Regions from separate parts of the Mesorhizobium sp. P2_B11 genome, predicted to be linked through region 1. Evidence: riboswitches for the same ligand, from Rfam matches in the RefSeq annotation. Region 1 holds a riboswitch; the other holds the start of a gene.

Region 1 (11,502 bases):
ACCAAGCTACGGTTATGCAAACAGGAACATCGCCCTGCGAGAGGCACGCGGCGAATTCATCGGCTTTGCCGCCGATGACGACCTGCTTTTTCCAGACCACTTTGAAACATTGGCGGAAGGGCTCAAGAATGGAGCGGCTATCGCGTACAGCCAGGCGCTCTGGGTTTCCACCGACGGCATCGCCGCACCGTTCCTGACCAATCTGGAACTGGCCGACGAATTTAAATTCTTTGTGGAAGTCGGAAACTCCATACCGGCCAGCTGCTTCCTCTACCGCACCGATTCCCTGCCGTTGCGAGACGCTTGGCCGGAGGATGAAGTTGCGGCGGCCGACTGGCGACTATGGCAGCGTATCATCCACGAAAACCCGCAGAACCCCTTCTGTTATTGTCGTGTTCCAACCGTTTTGCACTTCAGTGCGCGATGGAAAAACTCTCGCTTTTCCCTGTCTCCGCAACTTGCCATGATTCTTGATATCGCGGACAAAGCAGGCTGGTGGCCGCTGGCCTTGCGTGTCTCGATCCCGATGGACAGTTGTGAGCAGCGCGAATATTCGCGCCTGATGCGCTCCGAGCCCACGGCGTGGAGCCGGCGGACGCGTCACGCGGTCGGCGACGTGGTGGCCAAGCTTGCCTGGGAGGACATCAACGCAACGCGGCCAGCATTGGCGAAAGCCGAGGCTGAACGGGCAGCCTTGCAATTGGAGCTCTCAGCGCTGGGGAACAAGTTCGACCAGGCGCATCAAAGCAATGTGGAGCTGCAAAAGTCTCTTTCCGATGCAAAGCAGGAAAAGGACGAAATCGAGCGAGCGCTGCAGGGCCGTCAAGCAGATATCTTGGCGATTCATCAATCCAACAGTTGGCTCGCCACAGCACCGTTGCGCTGGATTTCCACAGCCCTGCGTTCAAGAAAACCCCGGAAGAAATAGCGCGCGACCTCTCATGAGTCGCCACTCAGGATTGAGGCAACGCGCCTCTATGGGCTGGCAAGTATTGCGGAATGCGAGGTCGATTGTTCCGCTATCCCACCTCCCGCAAGATGAAATCGTGCAGCATCTTGGCGGCCGGCGACAGCGCGCGGTTCTTGACCGTGATCAGGCTGTAGGGCCTCACCTCGATGTCGAACTCGGTCTGGACGACGTCGATGGCGCCGGCGAGACCGTCGGGGTTCTGGATGAATTTTGCCACCTGGATCGACACTGGGGCGATGGCATCGGACTGCGCCACCATGACCAGAGTCAGCAGCAGCGAGGAAGTGTTGAGGATGCGGTCCGGCAGCGCGATGTTGCGGTTCAAAAAGTTGCTTTCCATGGCCTGGCGCAGCGGCGAGCCGCCGGACTGGAAGACCCAGTCATAGGCGGCCGTATCTTCCAGCCGCACGGCCTTGCCATTGCTCAGCGGATGACCGCGGCGCACAATCAGGCAGGCCTTCTCGACGCCGATGACGCGCGATTCGAACAGCCGCGGATTGAGGTCGTCGGGGATGCGGGCGATGATGAAATCATGGCGGGTGGCAATCAGTTCGCGCGCCAAGACGTTCGACGTCTCGACCTGCATGGTGATCTCGATGCGCGGATAGAGGCGGCGGATTTCGCGGATCGCCGGCACCGCCAGTTCGATCGCCGGCGCCGTCACCGCGCCGAGGAACACCGAGCCGCCCTTGCCCGCCTTGAGTTCTGAAATCTCGCGGTCGGCCTCGCGCATTTCGAGCAGAATCGAACGCGCGCGCCGGGCCAGCGCCTTGCCGTAAGGGGTGAGCGTGATGCCGCGCGGCAGCCTTTCGCAGAGCTTGACCTGGAGCACCGCTTCCATCTCGGAAATCATGCGCGAGGCCGCCGGCTGCGAGATGTTCATCACCTGCGCCGCCGCACTCACCCGACCGTGATCGTCGAGTGCGGCGATCATGCGCATATGGCGCAGGCTCAAGCCACTGCGCAGAAGTGTTCCGCCATCGCCCGGCAATTCATCGTAACTGCCTGAAATTCCCTGAGGATTTGGCAACGTCGCCATGTTCTTGTCCGCTCCCAGCAATGTTCCGGCCCCTTTTAGTCATATACCGGTTTCGGTATAGCAACCACCGAAGATCGCATTTGACAGTTATGGCAAAGGGACACACCCTTCGCGCGTCCTCAAGACTTGACGGTCGATGACGAGCAAAATCGTATCGATTGAAATCAGGCGACTGAGGGCCGATTGGGAGGATACCGGAGATCGATATGACGGCGGCGGCGCTTTGGCGCATCCGCCCGACTGCGCGGCCCGCGAAGCCCCGAGGTGTCGCGTCCATCAACCAGGGAGAGTTTTACGTGAAAATCATCAAGACACTGGCCGCCGTCGCGGCCCTTGGCATTGCTGCCATGACCTACTCGGCGCACGCAGCCGACAAGGGTCTTGTCGGCGTGCTGATGCCGACCAAGACCTCGCAGCGCTGGATCAATGACGGTGACGCCGTCAAGTCCCAGCTCGAAGCTCTCGGCTACACGGTCGACCTGCAGTACGCGCAGGACGACATCCCCAACCAGCTCAGCCAGCTGGAAAACGAAATCACCAAAGGCCCGAAGGCGCTGATCATCGCCTCGATCGATGGCACCACGCTGTCGGATGCGCTGCAGAAGGCCGCTGACGCCGGCGTCGTCGTCGTCGCCTATGACCGCCTGATCAAGAAGACCGCCAATGTCGACTACTACACCACCTTCGACAATTTCGGCGTCGGCGTGATCCAGGCGAATTCGCTGGTCAAGGGCCTCAAGGAGCGCTTCCCGAACACCAAGCCGTGGAACGTCGAACTGTTCGGCGGCTCGCCGGACGACAACAACGCCTTCTTCTTCTACAACGGCGCCATCTCCGTCCTGCAGCCGCTGATCGATGACGGTTCGATCAAGATCAAGTCCGGCCAGACCGGCATGGACAAGGTCGGCACGCTGCGCTGGCTCGCGGCCACCGCCCAGGCCCGCATGGACAACCTTCTGTCGGCCAACTACTCGGACGGCAGCCGCGTCGATGGCGTTCTGTCGCCCTATGACGGCCTGTCGCGCGGCATCACCGCCTCGCTGCGCGCCGTCGGTTACGGCACCGACGCTCAGCCCTGGCCGATCGTGACCGGCCAGGATGCCGAGACCGCTTCGGTCAAGCTGATCATCACCGGTGAGCAGTACTCGACCGTGTTCAAGGATACCCGCGAACTGGCCAAGGCCACCGTCGAACTCGTCGACAAGGTGCTCTCGGGCGGCAAGCCGGACGGCCTCGACGAAAAGACCTACAACAACGACGTCAAGGTCGTTCCCTCGATCCTTTTGACGCCGCATGATGTCGACAAGTCGAACTACCAGGCGCTGGTCGTCGACTCCGGCTACATCAAGGCCGACGAACTGAAGTAAATTCGGTTGTAAAATCAGGGGTCCTGCGCAACGCAGGGCCCCTTTTCGTTCACCAGCGAGCCCGGTATTGTTACCGACCTCGCCGGCAGTGTTTGCCGACCTCTCAAGGAGCGGTAGTTCCCATGGCCTCGACGATTTTGGAGATGCGCGACATCACCAAGACGTTCCCCGGCGTGAAGGCGCTGTCGAACGTCAACCTCAGTGTCGAGGAAGGCGAGATCCATGCCGTGGTCGGCGAGAATGGCGCCGGCAAATCAACGCTGATGAAGGTTCTGTCGGGCGTCTATCCCGTAGGCACCTATGACGGCCAGATCATCTTCCAGGGCCAGGAATGCCATTTCAAGGGCATCCATGACAGCGAACACAGGGGCATCGTCATCATCCACCAGGAGCTTGCGCTGGTGCCGATGCTGTCGATCACCGAAAACATCTTCCTCGGCAACGAAAACGCCAAATACGGCGTCATCGACTGGGATGCCAACGAGGCGCGCACCGCCGCTTTGTTGAAGAAGGTGGGCCTCAATGAGGACCCCAAGACACTGATCACCGATATCGGCGTGGGCAAGCAGCAGCTGGTCGAAATCGCCAAGGCGCTGAGCAAGGACGTCAAGCTTCTGATCCTCGACGAGCCGACCGCGTCGCTGAGCGAGAAGGACAGCCAGGCGCTGCTCGACCTTTTGCTCGAATTCAAGCGGCAAGGCATGACCTCGATCCTGATCTCGCACAAGCTCAACGAGATCAACCGGGTCGCCGACAAGGTCACCGTCATCCGGGACGGCCGCACCATCGAGACGCTGGCCAAGAAGGACATCTCGGAAGACCGCATCATCACCTCGATGGTCGGCCGCTCGCTCGACGACCGCTACCCGCCGCGCGAGCCCAAGATCGGCGAAGTCGTGTTCGAGGTGAAGAACTGGTCGGTCTATCACCCGCTCCATGCCGAACGGCAAGTGATCAAGGGCATCGACATCAATGTGCGCAAGGGCGAGGTGGTCGGCATTGCCGGACTGATGGGCGCTGGCCGCACCGAATTCGCCATGAGCCTGTTCGGCCGCTCCTATGGCCGCCGTATCTCCGGCGAGGTGCTGCTCAAGGGCAAGCCGGTCGACGTCACCACGGTGAGCAAGGCTGTCCAGCACGGCATCGCCTACGTCACCGAGGACCGCAAGACCTACGGTCTCAACCTCATCGACCACATCAAGCACAACATCACGCTCGCCAATCTCGGCGGCGTGTCGCGCCACAGCGTGATCGATGATTTGCGCGAGCTTGCGGTCGCCAACGATTATCGCAAGAAGACCAACATCCGCGCTTCCAGCGTCTACCAGATGACGGGCAATCTTTCCGGCGGCAACCAGCAGAAGGTTGTGCTGTCGAAATGGCTGTTCGCCGATCCCGAGGTGCTGATCCTCGACGAGCCGACACGCGGCATCGATGTCGGCGCCAAATACGAAATCTACACGATCATCGCGCGCCTTGCCTCGGAGGGTAAGGCGATCGTGGTCATCTCGTCGGAAATGCCGGAATTGCTCGGCATCACCGACCGCATCTACGTCATGAACGAAGGGCGCATCGTCGGGGAAATGCCGGCGGCCGAAGCAAGCCAGGAAAAAATTATGCGCGCTATCGTTCGGGGAGAAGGAAAAGCAGCATGAGCACCGAGAGCGCCCCCGCCCCGCAGGGCAACGTCGTCGAAGAACAGCGTCCACGCATTGCCGTCTCGGCGCTGACGACGAATTTGCGCGAATACGGCCTGATCATCGCGCTGATCGTCATCATGCTGTTCTTCCAGTTCACCACCTCGGGAACGCTGTTCAAGCCGGTCAACCTCTCGAATCTGGTGCAGCAGAACTCCTTCATCATCGTGATGGCGCTGGGCATGCTGCTGGTGATCGTGTCCGGCTATATCGACCTCAGCGTCGGATCGGTGGCCGGTTTCATCGGCGCGCTGGCGGCCAACATGATGGTTATCTGGCAGCTCGGACCGCTCAGCAATCCGCTGGTGGTTTCGATCGTCTGCCTGATCGTCGGCGGCCTCATCGGCGCCGCGCAAGGCTACTGGATCGCCTACCACCGGATACCGAGCTTCATCGTGACGCTTGCCGGCATGCTGATCTTCCGTGGCATCTGCCAGGCGCTGCTCGGTGGTGGCTCCTCGGTCGGCCCGCTGCCGGACGACTTCAAGATGCTCAGCTCCGGCTTCATCCCAGACGTCATCGGCCCGCTGACGCTCGTCCCGCCGGTTGTGAACGCGGCCGGCAAGACCATCATGGGCAGCGGCGTGACGCTGCACATGACGACGGTCGTGCTGGGGCTGATCGCCGTGCTGGCCTATGCCTATTTCGGGGTGAGGACGCGGCGCAAGCGCGAACGCCACGGCTATGAAGCCGAACCCTTCACCCTGTTCGTCATCAAGACGCTGGTCGCCAGCGCGCTGGCGCTGTTCCTGGTCTATGAGTTCGCCAGCTACAGGGGCCTGCCGGTGGTGCTGCTGGTGATGGGCGTGCTGATCACGCTGTTCGTCTTCGTCACCAAGCGCATGACCATCGGCCGGCGCATCTACGCAATGGGCGGCAACCCCAAGGCGGCGCAGCTGTCGGGCATCAACACCGAGCGGCTGACGCTGATGGTGTTCATCAATATGGGCGTGCTGTCGGCGCTCGGCGGCCTGATCATCGCGGCGCGTCTTGGCCAGGCCGTGCCGGCCGCGGGCCTCGGCTCGGAGCTCGACGTCATCGCCGCCGTGTTCATCGGCGGCGCCTCGGCGATGGGCGGCGTCGGCCAGGTCATCGGCGCAGTGGTCGGCGGTTTCATCATGGGCGTGATGAACAACGGCATGTCGATTATGGGCGTCAATGTCGATTGGCAGCAGGTGGTCAAAGGCCTGGTGCTGCTCGGCGCCGTGATCTTCGACGTCTACAACAAGAACAAGGCCTGACCGGAGCAATTCCAGGAAAAGTGCATCGCGGTTTTCCGTCCGGAATTGCGTAGAAACAAAAGAACTGGGAGCGGGTTAGCTCAAACCTGAACCGCTCCCACGAGGCAAGCAGGAGGCATACGCTCGCGGCGCTGCCGGCAAGTTGTCGGCACAGAAGTCCCCCTGGGGATCAAGCCCGCGAGCGCAATCCGGACGAAGAGTTCAACCCGTGGCGCGGCGAGGTCCGAGCCGCGCAGGTCAAGGTTTGCCAAGACGCAACCGGGCCAAGGCACATGAGAGAGGGTTTCATCATGCTGATCTCCCAGATCCTCGACGACGCCGAGACCATCCGCGTCGTTGCCCGCAATGGCGGCGGCAAGACCAGGGTCATCAACGGCGCGCGCAGCGTCTATTCGCTGGCGATGGAAGCCGCCCGCACCGGCACCGGGCTGGCCGCGCTGATCGAGCGCAAGGGATACGGTGAAGCCGTCGACCTCGACGCTGTCTACAAGAAGGGCCGGCTGGTGTCGCCGATCAACCATCCCGATCCCGCGCATCTGCATCTGACGGGCACCGGGCTGACGCATCTGGGCTCTGCGGCAACGCGCGATTCCATGCACAAGAAACTCAGCGACGGCGGCGAGGAGCAGCTCACCGATTCCATGAAGATGTTCCGCATGGGGCTGGAGGGCGGCAAGCCGGCCAAGGGCCAGACCGGCGTGCAGCCGGAATGGTTCTACAAGGGCAACGGCACCATGGCGGTGGCGCCTGGTGCTGCGCTGATGTCGCCAGCCTTTGCGCAGGACGCCGGCGAGGAGCCGGAGATCGCCGGCATCTATGTCATCGGCGATGACGGCGCGCCCTTCCGCGTCGGCTTCACGCTGTCGAACGAGTTTTCCGACCACGTCACCGAGCGGGTGAACTACCTGTTCCTGGCGCATTCCAAGCTGCGCAACGCATCGTTCGGGCCGGAGATCCTGATCGGCGAACTGCCGGCCGACATCAGGGGCGCATCGCGCATCCTGCGTGATGGCAATCTTTTGTGGGAAAAGCCGTTCCTGTCGGGCGAAGCGAACATGTCGCACACCATCGCCAATCTCGAGCATCACCACTTCAAATACTCGGCCTTCCGCCAACCGGGCGACGTGCATGTGCACATGTTCGGCACGGCGACGCTGTCCTTCGCCGACGGCATCAGGACTGAGGCCGGCGACGTCTTCGAGATCGAAGCCGGGGATTTCGGCCTGCCGCTGCGCAACCCGCTGGAGATCGAGCAGCCGGTGAAGGTGGCGGTGAAGGCGTTGTAAACTGGGTGATCTCCCCCCTCGTGGGGGAGATGGCCGGCAGGCCAGAGGGGGGCGCTGTCCCGCCAGCGTTTCCGATCTAGCCAGCCCCTACCTTCGAACTTTTTTCTTAGCCTCGAAGAGGCCGCGTTCCTTCGCGCCCCCCTCTGCCCTGCCGGGCATCTCCCCCACGAGGGGGGAGATCAGCAGTTCCCGCGTCTCAATAAATATCGAAATCGAAATACTTCGCCTGGATCTTCTTGTACGTGCCGTCGGCAACAATCGCGTCGATCGCCGCGTTGAGCTTGTCGCGTAGCGCCGTGTCTTCCAGGCGCACGGCGATGCCAGCTTGCGTCTCCGTGCCCTTGACGTCGCCGACCAGCTTGCAGCAGCCGTCGCTCGCCTTCTTCAGCCAGTCCATCAGCACGAACTTGTCAGAGATGACCGCATCGAGACGGCCATTCTGCAGGTCGGTGATCGCCTCTTCCTGGGTCGGATACAGTTTTGCCTCCGCACCCGCCTTGCCATAGGCGTTCTGGGCGTAGTCGGCCTGGGTGGTCGAGGCCTGCGCGCCCACCGTCTTGCCGGCGAGGGCTGCCGGTTCGGTGGAGGTGAGCTCGCTGTCCTTCGGCGCCACCAGCGCCAGCGGCGTGGTGTAGTATTTGTTAGTGAAGGCGACCTGTTTCTTGCGCTCCTCGGTGATGCTCATCGACGCGATGATGGCGTCAAACTTCTTCGCCTGCAGGGCCGGGATGATACCGTCCCAGTCCTGGGTGACGATCTCGCACTCAACCTTCATTTGCGCGCACAGCGCATTGGCAATGTCGATGTCGAAGCCCTCGACCTTGCCGTCCGATGTAATGGTGTTGAAGGGCGGATAGGCGCCCTCGGTGCCGATCTTCAACTTCTCCTGCGCCTGCGCCATCGAACCGGCCGCGATCACCAGCACGGCGGCCGTTGCCGCCGAGACAATCCATTTTGAAATCTGCATGTTTGTTCCCCTTAAGCCGTTGTTTTTCCGGCAGCAGGGACAGCCAAGCATGGCAAGCCGACGCAGGCAAGTATTTTGCCCGCCTGTGATCGAGGGTCAGCCGGCGGTGCGGAAATGCTTGGAGAGCTTCAGGCCTTGCGCCTGATAGTTGGAGCCGAGGTCGGTGCCGTAGAGCGCCTGGGGCCGCTTGAGCATGTGTTCGTAGACCAGCCGGCCGACGATCTGGCCATGGTCGAGGATGAACGGCACTTCATGACTGCGCACTTCGAGCACCGCCCGGCTGCCGGTGCCGCCTGAGGCCGAATGGCCGAAGCCCGGATCGAAGAAGCCGGCATAGTGAACGCGGAATTCGCCGACCAGCGGATCGAACGGCGTCATTTCGGCGGCGTAGAGCGGCGGCACGTGCACCGCTTCGCGCGAGACCAGGATATAGAACTCGTCGGGATCGAGCACCAGTTCGCCGGCGCCGCTCTTGTAGAGCGGCTCCCAGAAGTCGACGGCGTCCTGCGCGGCGCGCTTGTCGACATCGACCAGGCCGGTGTGATGCTTGCCGCGATAGCCGACCAGGCCGTTCTGATCGCCGTCGAGATCGATCGACAGCGCAATGCCGCCGCCGGAAATGTTGGGCGGCTCGGTGGCGACCAGCATCTCGGCGCGGTGCAATTCGTTCAGCTCTGCCTCCGACAGCAAGGCATTGCCGGTGCGGAAGCGGATCTGCGACAGGCGCGAGCCGGCGCGTACGACGATCGGGAAGGTGCGCGGGCTGACTTCGAGATAGAGCGGCCCGTGATAGCCGGCGGCGATCTTGTCGAACTCGTGGCCGCGGTCGGTCATCACCCGGGTGAAGATATCGAGCCGCCCGGTCGAACTCTTCGGATTGGCCGAGGCGGAGACATTTGCAGGCAGCGCCAGGCTTTCGAGCAGCGGCACGATGTAGACGCAGCCGGTTTCCAGCACCGCGCCCTCGGAGAGACTAAACTCATGCAGTTTCAGCCGGTGAAGCTTGTCGGCCACCAGATGATCTGGACCTGGCAGGAACGAGGCGCGCACGCGAAAAGCCTTGTCGCCGAGCCTGAGATCGAGGCTCGCCGGCTGGACCTGATCGGAATCGAGCGCGCGCGGCGACTTCAACGCGCCGGATTGAAACAGCGCGGAAATGTCCTGATCGGGAAGAATGCCTGTCTGCCGCAAAGGCTGGCTCCGCTCGAAGGCCTCTATGTGGCAGGTTCTTGCCCGCAAAACCGCTGGACACTTTTGCGGAACCTGCCTTGGTACAAACCTCTTAATGAAGCCGGCAATTGACGCAAGCATGGCTGAGGTCTAAAGGGTCGTTATCCCGTGGTGATTTGGCCGGTCGGCTTGCAGCCACGTTAAACAAGTCGCTAAAGGACCGTCGGGCCGCAAGGCCGTATGGACCGGTTGCGACTTTCGCGGCCGGTTTTTTTGTGTCTGGAACAAAAGCGATGAGCACCAAGAAGCGTAACTGGAAGCCTCAGACCGCACTCGTGCACGGGGGAACGCTGCGTTCCCAGTTCGGCGAAACGTCGGAAGCGATGTACCTCACCCAGGGCTATGTCTATGAGACGGCGCAGGCCGCCGAAGCCCGTTTCAAGGGCGAAGAGCCCGGCTTCATCTATTCGCGCTACGCCAACCCGACCGTCGATATGTTCGAAAAGCGCATGTGCGCGCTGGAAGGCGCCGAAGATGCCCGCGCCACGGCGTCGGGCATGGCGGCGGTGACGGCGGCGCTGCTGTGCAGCGCCAAGGCCGGCGACCATATCGTTGCGGCGCGCGCGCTGTTCGGTTCCTGCCGCTGGGTGGTCGAGACGTTGGCGCCGAAATACGGCATCGAGGCGACACTGGTCGACGGCACAGACATCGCCAACTGGGAAAAGGCGGTCAGGCCGAACACAAAACTGTTCTTCCTGGAAAGCCCGACCAATCCGACGCTGGAAGTGGTGGACATATCAGCCGTCGCCTCGCTCGCCACCTCGATCGGCGCCAGGCTGATTGTCGACAACGTCTTTGCCACGCCCTTGCAGCAGAAGCCGTTGCAGCTCGGCGCCCATATCGTCGTCTATTCCGCAACCAAGCACATTGACGGCCAGGGACGGTGTCTCGGCGGCATCATCCTGTCGGACAAGAAGTGGATCGACGAGAATCTGCACGACTATTTCCGCCATACCGGGCCGAGCCTGTCGCCGTTCAACGCCTGGACGCTGCTGAAGGGCCTGGAGACACTGCCGGTGCGCGTGCGCCAGCAGACGGAAAGTGCCGGCAAGATCGCCGATTTCCTCGCCGGGCAGCCGCAGATCGCCCGCGTCATCTATCCCGGCCGCGCCGACCATCCGCAGGCCGATGTCGTCAAGAAGCAGATGACGGGCGGCTCGACGCTGATCTGCCTCGACGTCAAGGGCGGCAAGCAGGCGGCCTTCGCCTTGCAGAACGCGCTCGACATCGTGCTGATCTCCAACAATCTCGGCGACGCCAAAAGCCTGATCACCCATCCGGCGACGACGACGCACAAGAACCTCAGCGACGAGGCACGCGCCGAACTCGGCATCGGACCGGGAACGCTGAGACTGTCGGTCGGTCTGGAGGATACGGACGATCTGCTTGAGGACGTTGCGCAGGCACTGAAGGCGGCCAAATAGCGGAAAGCGGCAGACCGGGAACTACAGGCCCACTGCCTTGCGCAGGGCTTCGTTCATGCGCGTCTGCCAGCCATCGCCATCAGCTCTGAAGCGTTCGAGAACATCGGCGTCGAGACGCAACTGTATGGCGCGCTTTGGCCGTGCAAGCGGCGGCCGGCCAGCCTTGCGGCGCGAAACCGTATCGGTCAGTTGGGCATCCGGATCGGCCTCGGCGGCAGCCGTAATCGCTGCGTCTTCTTCGTCGGTCATCGCAGCGCGTGCCTTGCCGGCGAGCGCCAAAG
Region 2 (11,502 bases), on a different contig from region 1:
TACTACAACAGCTGGGCCGAGTACGCGGTCATCCCCGCCGAATGGCTGATCCCTTTGCCCGCCGACTATCCCGCCGAACGCGCCGGGCAGATGGTGAACCCGATCACCGCCTGGGATCTGTTGGGGGATTCCAGGGTGCAGCCTGGCCAGTGGCTGGCGGTCACGGCCGGCTACTCATCGATTTCAACCATGGTGATGCAGTTCGCCCAACGGCGCGGCATCAACGTCATCGCGGTGGTGCGACGCCAGCATCAAAGGCTGGACTTGAAGGCGCTTGGCGCCACCGCCATCCTCGACCTGTCGGACGTGAAGGGCGGCATAAGGGAAGCTGTCATGGACATGACTGCCGGCGCGGGACTGAACGGCATCATCGACAATGTCGGCGGGCCGGCCAGCGGCGAGTTGATCCGCACCCTTGCTCTTGGCGGGCAGATGGTCATCAACGGCGGCATGAGCGCCGAGCGTTTCGAACTGCACAATTTCGACGTGCTGCTGAGCGGCGCCGAAATCAGGGCAAACATCTATCGCTACTTCTTTTCGCCGCCTGTCGAAGCCGACCGGCCGATGCTACGCGAGATTGTCGACATCTTCGGCCAGCCTGGCTTCCACATCCCTGTCGGCGGCATCCATCCGCTGAGCGAGTTCAAGCTTGCCGTCACAAACAGCTTGGATCGCGCCGATCTCGGGAAACAGATCTTCACGATGTAGCGTTGGGCGCGACCCGTCTCGCCACCTCTTCCAGCCAGTGATCGCTGATACCGAGCGCTTCGAGGTGTTCGACCGTGCTCACCACATAGTCCTCATTGTTTCCGGACTGGCCGACGGCGCCGCGGATGACGCTCGCCGCATGTTCTGCATCGAGCCCGCCGGCATACTGCTCATGCTGGCGGTCGACGATGTAGGCGACCGCCGGAACCGTTTCGCCGCCGTCGAGGCGGATGTCGAGCACACGCTCGAGATAGACGCTGGTCACCAGTTCGCGCTCGCGCAGATAGGCAAGCACCTCATCGCGCAACTCGCCGGGCACGCGAAAAGCCAGCCCGATGCAGGAGCCGCCGAGGTCGAGGCCGAGCACCAGGCCCGGCCGCTCACGCGTGCCGCGATGCACGAAGGAATAGACGCAGAGCGACCGCCGGTAGCCGTAAAGGCGGGCGCGCCGGGTCTCGACATGCGCAAATCCGGGCCGCCAGATCAGCGAGCCGTAGCCAAAAACCCAAAAATCGCCCATATCGCCAAGCCTGATTGCACGAGAGTGACGCCGCCGCATCGGAATCGGTGCTCTCTTCTGTCTTTTTGCTTGTTGCGTAAACCACAGTCCACCCGCAACACGCCGCGTTAATGAAAGCCGCAGCATGACGTCAACTGACGAGCGTCCGTCAAAATTTCGCCGCCGGCTGTTCTGGCTCACCGCTTTCGTCGTCATGCTGTTCGGCGTCTACAGCGCCGTCTGGTTCTATGTCGCAGGCCGGGTCAGAAGCGAGGCTGACAAGGCGGTGGCGCAGCTCAACGCCAAAGGCATCGAGGCCGGCTGCGCCAATCTCACCGTCAGCGGCTACCCCCTGAGCTTCGTCGTCTCCTGTGACACGCTGGCCTACGAGGATGACACCAGGAACGTCGCCGCCTCGACCGGCAGCTTCAATTTCGTGGCCGAACTCATCCGCCCCCTGTCGCCCGCCGCCGAGTTGCGCGGACCGCTACGCACATCGGTGCCGGGAATGACGCCGCTATGGATCGACTGGGACAATCTGCAGGCCGGTGCAAAGCTGTCCTGGCCCGTGCCCCGCAGCATTTCGCTGCAGGCCGAAGGCCTGTCCGGCCAGACCGACCCGGCCGACGACACCGACCCGGTTTCGCTGTTCAGCGCGGGAACCGCGGCGGGCGAGCTGCGGCCCGACGGGCAGGACCTCGGCTATGTCGGCAGCTTCACCGATCTTGAGATCGACGCCGACGCGATCGGCGGGCGCGTGCTGCCGCCGCTCGACGGCAGCGGTGACGCAACGCTGAAGAACGGGGTGGCGCTGATGCAGACCGAAGCCAGGAGCCTGCGTGGCCAGGCCGCCGACATCCACAAGCTCGACCTGTCGTCGGGAACCGCGCGCATCACCGTCTCCGGCCCGGTGTCGGTCGACGCCAATGGCCTGATCAATGCCGATTTGACGATCAAGCTGCAGGACCCGAAAGCCGTGGCGGCAATCCTCGCCACCGCAATCCCGGAGCAGAAGAGCCAGATCGAGCAAGGCTTTGCCGGCCTGGCGCTGCTCGGCAACGAACCGTCGATGCCGCTCAAGGTGGTCAAGGGCAAGGCCTCGCTCGGCTTCATTCCGCTGGGCAAGATCAAGCCACTCGACTAGACCATGATCCCAAGGCGGGAACCGCTTTTGGGGGAAGATCATGCTTAGCCAAGCCAATCCATGAGCCTGCCGATAAAATTGCTGAGCGTTGGTGCGCTGACGCTGGACACAATTCTGCGCGTCGAAACCTTGCCCACGCATCAGGGCAAGTTCATCGCCTCGGACGGCGTCCAGATCGCTGCCGGCATGGCGACGAGTGCGGCCTGCGCCGCACGCCGTCTCGGCGCCGAGGTGTTTTTGTGGGCAAGCGTGGGTGACGATGGCGTCGGCGACCAACTGCTGGCAGGCGTCGAAGCCGAGGGCGTCGATTGCAGCTTTGTCCGCCGCGTCAAAGGCGCGCGTTCGGCGCTGGCCTCGATCGTGGTCGACGCCCATGGCGAGCGCATCATCGTGCCCTTCTACGACCCGAACGCCCAGGCCGACCCCGAGGCGCTGCCGGCCACCGACCTCGCCGCCTTCGACGCCGTGCTGGTCGACGTGCGCTGGCCGGGTGCTGCGGCGTTCGCCTTGACCGCCGCGCGCAGCGCCGGCCGTCCGGCGATCCTCGATGCCGACACCGCGCCGCTCGATGTGCTGGAGCGTCTGTTGCCGCTGGCCTCGCACATCGTCGCGTCGGAGACGGCGGCGCGCATCGTCTGCGGCCACGCGCTCGATCCCGAAACCGCCTGCGCCGACCTCGCCAGCCGCACCGATGCCTTCGTCGCGGTCACCGGCGGCGCGGCGGGAAGCTGGTGGCATGACCGGTCCGCCGGCTGCGTTCGCCACATCGCGGCGCCGAAGGTCAAGGCGGTCGACACGCTTGCCGCCGGCGACGTTTTCCACGGCGCCTTTGCCGTTGGGCTTGCCGAAGCCATGCCGCTCGGGCAGGCCCTGCGCTTTGCCAGTGCGGCCGCCGCGCTCAAGTGCCAGCGTTTTGGTGGCCGGCTGGGCGCGCCAAACAGGGACGAGACGCTGGCCATGGTCGCAGCGACCTGGCCCGCCTGAGGAGACTTAGCCCTTCGCCGGATGCTCCACGGCCTGACGGCCGAAGTCCGGCACATCAATATCCTGGCCGGCTTCGATGATCGAGCGGCGCACGGCGCGGGTGCGGGTGAACAGGTCGAACAGCTTGTCGCCATCGCCCCAGCGGATTGCCCGCTGCAGGAAGGCCAGATCCTCCGAGAAGCGTGCCAGCATTTCCAGGATGGCGTCCTTGTTGTGCAGGCACACGTCGCGCCACATGGTCGGGTCCGAGGCGGCAAGACGGGTGAAGTCGCGGAAACCCGAGGCCGAATATTTGATGACCTCGGTCTTGGTCACCGATTCCAGATCGTCGGCGGTGCCGACAATGTTGTAGGCGATGATGTGCGGCAGATGCGAAACGATGGCCAGCGTCATGTCGTGATGCTGCGGGTCCATCGTGTCGATGTTGGAGCCGCAGTGCCGCCAGAACTCCGACAGCTTCTCCAGCGCGGCAGGGTCGGTGCCCGGCAGCGGCGTGAAGATGCACCAGCGGTTTTCGAACAGCTCGGCGAAGCCGGCATCGGGGCCCGACTTCTCGGTTCCCGCCAGCGGATGGCCCGGGATGAAATGCACGCCTTCCGGCACGTGGGGCTGCATCTGCGCAATCACCGAGGCCTTGGTCGAACCCACATCGGTGAGGATGGCGCCCTTTTTCAGCGCCGGCGCGATCTCTTGCGCCACCTCGCCCGACGATCCCACAGGCACCGAGACGATGATCAGGTCGGCGTCACGTACTGCCTCCTTGGCGTCGGTGGTGTAGGACTCACCGAGACCGAGTTCCTTCGCCCGCGCCAGCGTGGTCGGGCTGCGCGTCGCGATGGCGACATGGCGGGCCAGGCCCTCGCGGCGGATGATGCGGGCCAGCGACGAGCCGATCAGGCCGATGCCGACCAGCGCGATCTTTTCGAACATCGGTGATGCCTCATGCTTCGATGAAGTCATGGTGTCTCAGCTTTTCAGGAATGTCGTGAGGGCGTCGATGACGCCGCGATTGGCTTCTTCGGTACCGACGCTCATGCGCAGCGCATTGGGGAAGCCATAGCCGGTAACCCGCCGCAATATATAGCCGCGCTGGGTGAGATAATCGTCTGCCGCCTCTGCCGAATGCTTCTTGTCCTCAGGGAAATGGATGAGAACGAAATTGCCGACGCTCGGCGTCACCCTGAGACCAAGCTTCGTCAGCTCGTCATTCAGCCAGGTCAGCCATGTCTCGTTGTGCACGGCGCTGCGCTCGACATGGGCGCGGTCGCGGATCGCGGCAATACCGGCCTCGATCGCCGTCGCGTTTACATTGAAAGGGCCACGGATGCGATTGATGGCATCGACGATGTGCAGAGGACCGTACATCCAGCCGATGCGCGCACCGCCAAGGCCGAGCTTCGAAAAGGTGCGGGTCATGACCACGTTCTGGGCGCTGCCGGCCAGCTCGATGCCGGCCTCATAGTCGTTGCGCCGGACATATTCGGCATAGGCGCCATCGAGCACCAGAAGCACGTTGCCAGGCAGGGCGGCATGCAGCCGGCGGACCTCCTGGAACGGCAAATAGGTGCCGGTCGGATTGTTGGGATTGGCGAGGAAGATGATTTTGGTCCGCGGCGTCACCYCGGCCAGGATCGCGTCGACATCGGCGCGCTCGTTGGTTTCCCTGACCGTCACCGGGACCCCGCCGGCCGACTGGATGTAGATCTTGTAGATCATGAAGGCGTGTTCGGTGATGATGGCCTCATCGCCGGTCGCCAGATAGGTCTGCGCCAGCAGGCCCAAAATCTCGTCGGAACCGTTGGAGCAGATGATGTTTGCCGGGTTGAGGCCATGCACCTCGGCGATCGCCTCGCGCAGCCGGCGGGCGGTGCCGTCGGGATAGACGTCGAGCTTGGCGGCAACTTCACGAGCCGCCTCGATCGCCTTCGGCGACGGGCCGAGCGGGTTCTCGTTCGACGACAGTTTATGGACCTTGGCGATGCCAGCCGGCGCCGTGCTCTTGCCGGGCACATAGGCGGCGATGTCCATGATGCCCGCGCGGGGCGTTGGCCGTGCCTTGTCCGCTGTCTTGTCCATGTCACAAATCCGTCGAGAATGCCTCCGTCCGGAGGCCGCAGCGGAAATACAAGCCGTGGCTGCGAATGTCGAGAGGCCCGGGCAATAGCTTGCCGTTGACGCCGGGCGGCGCGAGTTCTAGAAGAACGTAACAGTTCCGTGGTGATTTGGCCGGTCGGCTTGCAGCCACGTTAAACAACTCGCTAAAGGGCCGTTTGCGTGACGTAACCGGCTTTGCGATCGCATTGCCGGTTTTTTATTGCCTGACGGCGGGCAAGGAGAGTCACATGACCGCGCTCCGCGCTGCAAAAACCAACAACGAGGCCGACAATCCGTCGAGCCCTGTGTTGCGTTTCGGCCCCGACAAGCCGCTGAAGCTCGACGCCGGCTCGCTGCTGTCGCCGTTCCAGATCGCCTACCAGACCTACGGCACACTGAACGACGCCCGCACCAACGCCATTCTGGTCTGCCACGCACTGACCGGCGACCAGCATGTCGCCAACACCAATCCGGTGACCGGCAAGCCCGGCTGGTGGGAAGTGCTGATCGGGCCCGGCAGGATCATCGACACCAACCGTTTCTTCGTCATCTGCTCCAATGTCATCGGCGGCTGCCTGGGCTCCACCGGCCCGGCCTCGACCAACCCGGCCACCGGCAAGCCCTACGGGCTCGACCTGCCTATCATCACCATCCGCGACATGGTGCGGGCGCAGCTGATGCTGGTCGACCATTTTGGCATCGAGAAACTGTTTTGCGTGCTCGGCGGCTCGATGGGCGGCATGCAGGTGCTGGAATGGGCCTCGTGCTATTCGGATCGCGTCTTCTCGGCGCTGCCGATCGCCACCGGCGCGCGCCATTCCTCGCAGAACATCGCCTTCCACGAGGTTGGCCGCCAGGCCGTGATGGCCGACCCGGACTGGCATGGCGGCAAATATTTCGAGCATGGCGCGCGCCCGGAAAAGGGGCTGGCGGTGGCGCGCATGGCCGCCCACATCACCTATCTCTCGGAAGCCGCCTTGCATCGAAAATTCGGCCGCAATCTGCAGGACCGCGAAGCGCTGACCTTCGGTTTCGACGCCGATTTTCAGATCGAAAGCTATCTGCGCCACCAAGGCATGACCTTCGTCGATCGCTTCGACGCCAATTCCTATCTCTATATGACCCGTTCAATGGATTATTTCGACCTCGCCGCCGACCATGGCGGCCGGCTGGCCGATGCCTTTGCCGGCACAAAGACGCGCTTTTGCCTGGTGTCCTTCACCTCGGATTGGCTGTTCCCGACCGAGGAGAGCCGCTCCATCGTGCACGCGCTCAACGCCGCCGGGGCCTCGGTCTCTTTCGTCGAGATCGCCACCGACCGCGGCCACGATGCCTTCCTGCTCGACGAACCGGAATTGTTCGCCGCCATCAATGGCTTCATCGGCTCGGCCGCGCGCGCCAGGGGGCTCGCCTCATGAGCGTCAACGGCAGCCAGCGCGTCGACCTCGAGGTCGTCGCCAACCTCATCCCGCCGCAGTCCAGGGTGCTCGATGTCGGTTCCGGCGACGGCCTGCTGCTCGAACTCCTGCAAGAAACCAAGCAGGTCGACGGCCGTGGGCTGGAGCTGTCGCAGCGCGGCGTCAATGAATGCGTGGCGCGCGGCCTGTCGGTCATCCAAGGCGATGCCGACACCGACCTCGAATTCTATCCCGACAAAGGCTTTGACTTTGTCGTCCTGTCGCAGACCTTGCAGGCGACCCGCAACCCGAAGCTGGTGCTCGACGAGCTGTTGAGGATCGGCAACCGCGCGATCGTCTCCTTCCCCAATTTCGGCCACTGGCGGGTGCGGCTGTCGCTGTTCTTCAAGGGACGGATGCCGGTGACCGAGGACCTGCCCTATTCCTGGTACGACACGCCCAACATCCATTTCTGCACCATCCGCGACTTCGTCAACCTGGTCGAGGAGCTCGGCGCCTCGGTCGAGAAAGCCACCGCGCTCGACGGCAACGGCCAGAAGATCGGCCTGTCGATGCCATGGTGGTTCTGGAATTTCTTCGGCCAGCAGGCAGTGTTCTTGCTGAAGCGCTGATTTCGAAAGCGAAGCTGACACACGTATTCGACAAGGTGTGATCTTCGCCGGCAAGCTCGTCCTCGCTGCTTTGTCGACAGCGCGAGACCTTTGCCCATCGCGCACAGGTCGGCTGATTTGCTTTTCGTACGTCCGTTGGGACATTGTGCTGCAGCATCTTCGACATTTGAGTCACACTCAGACTGCATCGCAACTTGGAAGTCGGCGTTAACCAAAGTTCAGTGGCATGACCTTGCGTCACCTGTCCTTGCTTTTCGTTAAACTTCATGAGAGTGTTCTGCGCCTGGGTCGCAGCTCGACTATCTGATTACTGCGAGCGCTGGGGGAGATTAAAGGTGATTCTATGCTCTCGCGAGCTGGTCGCAAGCAGCGGCCGGCGGCGGTTGGCTATTATCGCGGCCGGGCTCGTCCCGGCCGGCGCGCCACCCGTGCTCGTCTTCACCGGCGAAAGAAAACCGGGAGCAGAGGTCTTCACCGCCGAATGCAAAGGAAAACTGCCCAACCGTAAATGATTGTGCCTTGGGAGGGACCATGACGATCACGAACAACTTCATCGTCGGATTGCCAATCCAGAAGCTGAAACACGTCGGCACGACCCAGACGCCGCGTCTGCTCGTGATCCATTACTCCGTGACAAACACCGTCGCTCAGGCAGTAACCGCACTGAATGGACCGCCGGCGCTCGGCTATCACATCCTGATCGAAAAGAACGGCAAGGCGTTCCAGACACGAGAATTCACCGAACACGCCGCGCATCCCGGCCGCAGCAACTGGAAGCCCGAAGGCGGGCTGACGATGGGGTCGTCGTTGCAGCGCGGCTCAATTGGCATCTGCTTGATGAACAAGGGCTTCGCCGGCGACCCTGGAGTTCCCAAGAAGAGAGCCAAACTCATCTACAATCCGGATGACCCGTCCATGCAGGAATGGGAGGTCTACCCGGCCGCACAGATAAAAGCCTGCATGGACATCGCACGCGAGATCCTCGGCGCCTATCCAATCACCGAGGTGGTTGGCCACCACGACATCGCGATCAATGGAAAGTTCGATCCCGGGCCATTGTTTGACTTCGCCCCCCTCAACGCACTCACGCCATCGCCGAAGCCGCTAGGGTTCGAGACCAAAGTGAAGACGGGGACCGCTACTTTGAGTGTCCGACGCCTGCCCAACGCCGGCGCAACGGAAGTGGCGGCGCTGCCGAACGGCACGAAGATTCACATTCGCACCGTCGTGTACACCGGCAAGAAGGCCGATTCCCTTGACCCATCTACCGAGACGAACAAGCGCTATCTGTCGCGCTGGGCATCGGTGGATATCGACGGCAGCAACAAGCACGCAGGCTTCGTGAACATGAAGTTCCTCACGAAGACGCCACTCTCTCCGGCCCTGGCCGCAAATCTGTAGGGGAGCGCTCGATCGTCAAGCCAAGCTGGGTTTTCCATAGCGGTCGCAGCAGTCAACCTTTCCAGCGTTGGCGCCAATCTGCCGCAGCCTATCCCAGCACGTCGGTAGCCTTGTGCGGATGCCGGACACCCTCGGCGAGGACCACGTCGGCGTAGGAGTTGTCGGTGCGCAAGGCCAGTATCTGCCGGTAGGCGGGTGAATTGTACCAGCCGCGCGCATTTTCCCTGTCCGGAAACTCGATGACGATCAGATGGCCGGGCCATTCGTTCTCGAGCACGTCCATGTCGCCGCCATGGACAAGAAAGCGCCCGCCAAACGGCTCCAGCGTGGCGTCGATCCTCTGCAGATATTCGACGATCTGCGGGCCCATTGTGACTTGGCGCATATGGGCGACGGCGTAGGCGGTCATGGCTGAACTCCCTGTTCGATCGAGGCCGAACAACCCGGCTTCATGCTGCAATCTGTCGGGATACTGGTGGCCGGTCGATTACGTCAGGAGTAATCGAATGCCTTACACACGTCCGCCTCGACAGTTTGTGATGACATTCCCGTTGCTTTTTTGTAGCGTCGAATCGAACGCAATCCTGAGGCGGGGCAAGGAAGCGGCCGTCCATAGGCCGCTGCGATATCCGGGGCACAGCCGAAGCAACATGTCAAAAACCGCCGACCTCGCTCCGCTGATCTCGGTGATCACGCCGACGCACAATCGCCGCAGCAAGGTGGTGCGCGCCGTCGAGAGCGTGCTGGCGCAGAATTTTGCCCGGTTCGAGCACATCGTCGTCGATGACGGCTCGACCGACGGCACAGCCGCCGCACTCGCCGAAATCCGCGATCCGCGGCTGATCTATGTCGGTTCGAAATGGCGTGGCGCCAATGCCGCCCGCAACGCCGGCATCGAGCGGGCGCGGGCGCCGGTGGTGACGTTCCTCGATTCCGACGACGTCTATTTGCCGGACCGGCTGGTGCGGACGCTGGAGCAGTTCGACAACAATCCCTCGCTCGAAGTGCTGATCAGTTCCTTCGTGTCGGTGAAGGGCAATCGCCGCACCAATTGCGTCAACCGCGAGGCTCTCCTGAGCCGCGACTCGCTGGAACGGGCGCTTGTCGCGCAGACCATTTTCATTGCAGGCTCCGCAATCACCGCCCGGCGCGAGTCGCTGCTGGCCATCGGCGGCTACGACAGCGACGTCACGCGCATGCAGGATCGCGAACTGTTGCTGCGCTTTGCCCGGCGCAGCGGCGCGCAACTGTCCGAAGTGATCGACTGGAAAAAGTACAATTCGGAGAATTCGATCTCCGGCCGCCGCGACGGCTATGTCGAAGCCTATGCCAGTTTGATCGACAAGCACCCCTATATCGCCGACCGCTACCCCCACATTCCGCCTTACATGATCGCCCGGCAGCTCATCGCCGACGCGCTCAAGGGCAGGGTTTCGCAGGCGTTCTCCGGCTATCTGGCCAACCGTTCGTCGAAGGCGCTCGGCTATTCGCTGCCGCAGCTGTTTCGCGGCTATGTCGGCGGCCGGCGCTGGCGCCGCGATCTCTACGCCGAATTTCGCGACAAATACGGTGCGCGGCCAGCTTAGAGCTCCCCTCGGGAACTGTCCCAAAACCTCATTTATCGAGCTCCGGGAAATACGGGTCGGAATAAAGCCGCCGGTCGCGTTCGCCCTGCAGGCAGTCCATCGGCGCTGCCGCGTCGATCGGGACCACGGTCGCATCGGCAATGCCGCTCACCTCCAGGATCAGCTTGCGGCGTATGGCGGTGGCGAATTCCGAGGCCGCGTAGATCGGCAGCACGAAGGAGCCGGGTCCGCCGGTGACGCAGTCGTCATAATACTGGTCGAGATGGCTGAAGGTCGGCGAAGGGCTGATCAGGATCGGCAGGCCGTTGATGACGATGCCCTTGGCCACCGCCGCATCGCGTGTGATGGCGACCGGCAGCCCGGTGTTGTTGGGGCCATCGCCGGAAATGTCGATCACGCTGCGTGGCGCATCGAAGCCGGTGCCGTCGAAAAGCCCGGCGCCGAAGGCCAGCGCGCCGGAAATCGAGGTGCCGCGAAAGCTGCGGAACGGCCGCGCGGCGATCTTGTCGGCGAAGGCGTTGGCGCTCTCCGCGCTGTCGATCACCTGCCAGGCAATGACGCCATCCTCGCGCACGACGCCTGCCCATTCGAAATAGGCAAGCGCGATCCGGCCGGTCGTGCCCGAGCGCACAGCCCTGATGAAATCGGGATGCCTCAGCGCCTCGACATAGCCGGCGCGCTGCAAGGCGAACTCCCGCTCATCCATCGACTGGGAGATGTCGACGGCCAGCACCAGTTCGACATCGACGGCAACGGTATTGGCCGGAGCAGCCACGGGCGTGGTGCAGGCGAGGCAGGCAAGCAGGCTGAGCGCGTCGAGCATGGCCGGACCCACGATGTTTCCATCGGAATCTTGGCCGCGATCGCGGCGAAATAAAGCCTAATGCATGTCGCCCAAAAGTGGCCCCGGTTTTGAGAAAACGACATGCATAAAATTGAGACCTAAAGCGCGTCGCGTGGATCCGCTCAGATGCTACGCGCTTTAGGCTACTTCTTTCGCCGGTTGGTCGGCTTTGGCGGCGGGTCGATGGCGCCGGCCCTGACGTGGGCGCGCTTC

The links. Region 1 has a riboswitch for S-adenosylmethionine ahead of AC1DYJ_RS02065 (O-succinylhomoserine sulfhydrylase). Riboswitches for the same ligand answer to the same signal wherever they lie in the genome.
Positions count from the first base shown of each region.
Region 2: linked by a shared signal. The riboswitch ahead of metX (homoserine O-acetyltransferase MetX) and the one ahead of AC1DYJ_RS02065 (O-succinylhomoserine sulfhydrylase) in region 1 are both predicted to bind S-adenosylmethionine.

Region 1 covers NZ_JBFUDF010000001.1:455,527-467,028, reverse strand. The annotation lists gene AC1DYJ_RS02105 (glycosyltransferase family 2 protein) at 1-928, shown strand, start outside; gene AC1DYJ_RS02100 (LysR family transcriptional regulator) at 1,020-2,009, opposite strand; gene chvE (multiple monosaccharide ABC transporter substrate-binding protein) at 2,306-3,376, shown strand; gene mmsA (multiple monosaccharide ABC transporter ATP-binding protein) at 3,499-5,031, shown strand; gene mmsB (multiple monosaccharide ABC transporter permease) at 5,028-6,314, shown strand; gene araD1 (AraD1 family protein) at 6,605-7,600, shown strand; gene AC1DYJ_RS02075 (ABC transporter substrate-binding protein) at 7,797-8,567, opposite strand; gene AC1DYJ_RS02070 (2'-deoxycytidine 5'-triphosphate deaminase) at 8,664-9,758, opposite strand; SAM riboswitch at 9,896-9,973, shown strand; gene AC1DYJ_RS02065 (O-succinylhomoserine sulfhydrylase) at 10,031-11,221, shown strand; gene AC1DYJ_RS02060 (BrnA antitoxin family protein) at 11,243-11,502, opposite strand, start outside.
Region 2 covers NZ_JBFUDF010000002.1:845,720-857,221, reverse strand. The annotation lists gene AC1DYJ_RS08410 (quinone oxidoreductase family protein) at 1-708, shown strand, start outside; gene AC1DYJ_RS08405 (gamma-glutamylcyclotransferase) at 698-1,228, opposite strand; gene AC1DYJ_RS08400 (DUF2125 domain-containing protein) at 1,353-2,351, shown strand; gene AC1DYJ_RS08395 (sugar kinase) at 2,412-3,335, shown strand; gene AC1DYJ_RS08390 (prephenate/arogenate dehydrogenase family protein) at 3,342-4,265, opposite strand; gene hisC (histidinol-phosphate transaminase) at 4,302-5,411, opposite strand; SAM riboswitch at 5,540-5,617, shown strand; gene metX (homoserine O-acetyltransferase MetX) at 5,678-6,847, shown strand; gene metW (methionine biosynthesis protein MetW) at 6,844-7,458, shown strand; gene AC1DYJ_RS08370 (N-acetylmuramoyl-L-alanine amidase) at 7,990-8,859, shown strand; gene AC1DYJ_RS08365 (DUF1330 domain-containing protein) at 8,948-9,268, opposite strand; gene AC1DYJ_RS08360 (glycosyltransferase family 2 protein) at 9,510-10,445, shown strand; gene AC1DYJ_RS08355 (DUF1194 domain-containing protein) at 10,474-11,268, opposite strand; gene AC1DYJ_RS08350 (ABC transporter ATP-binding protein/permease) at 11,433-11,502, opposite strand, start outside.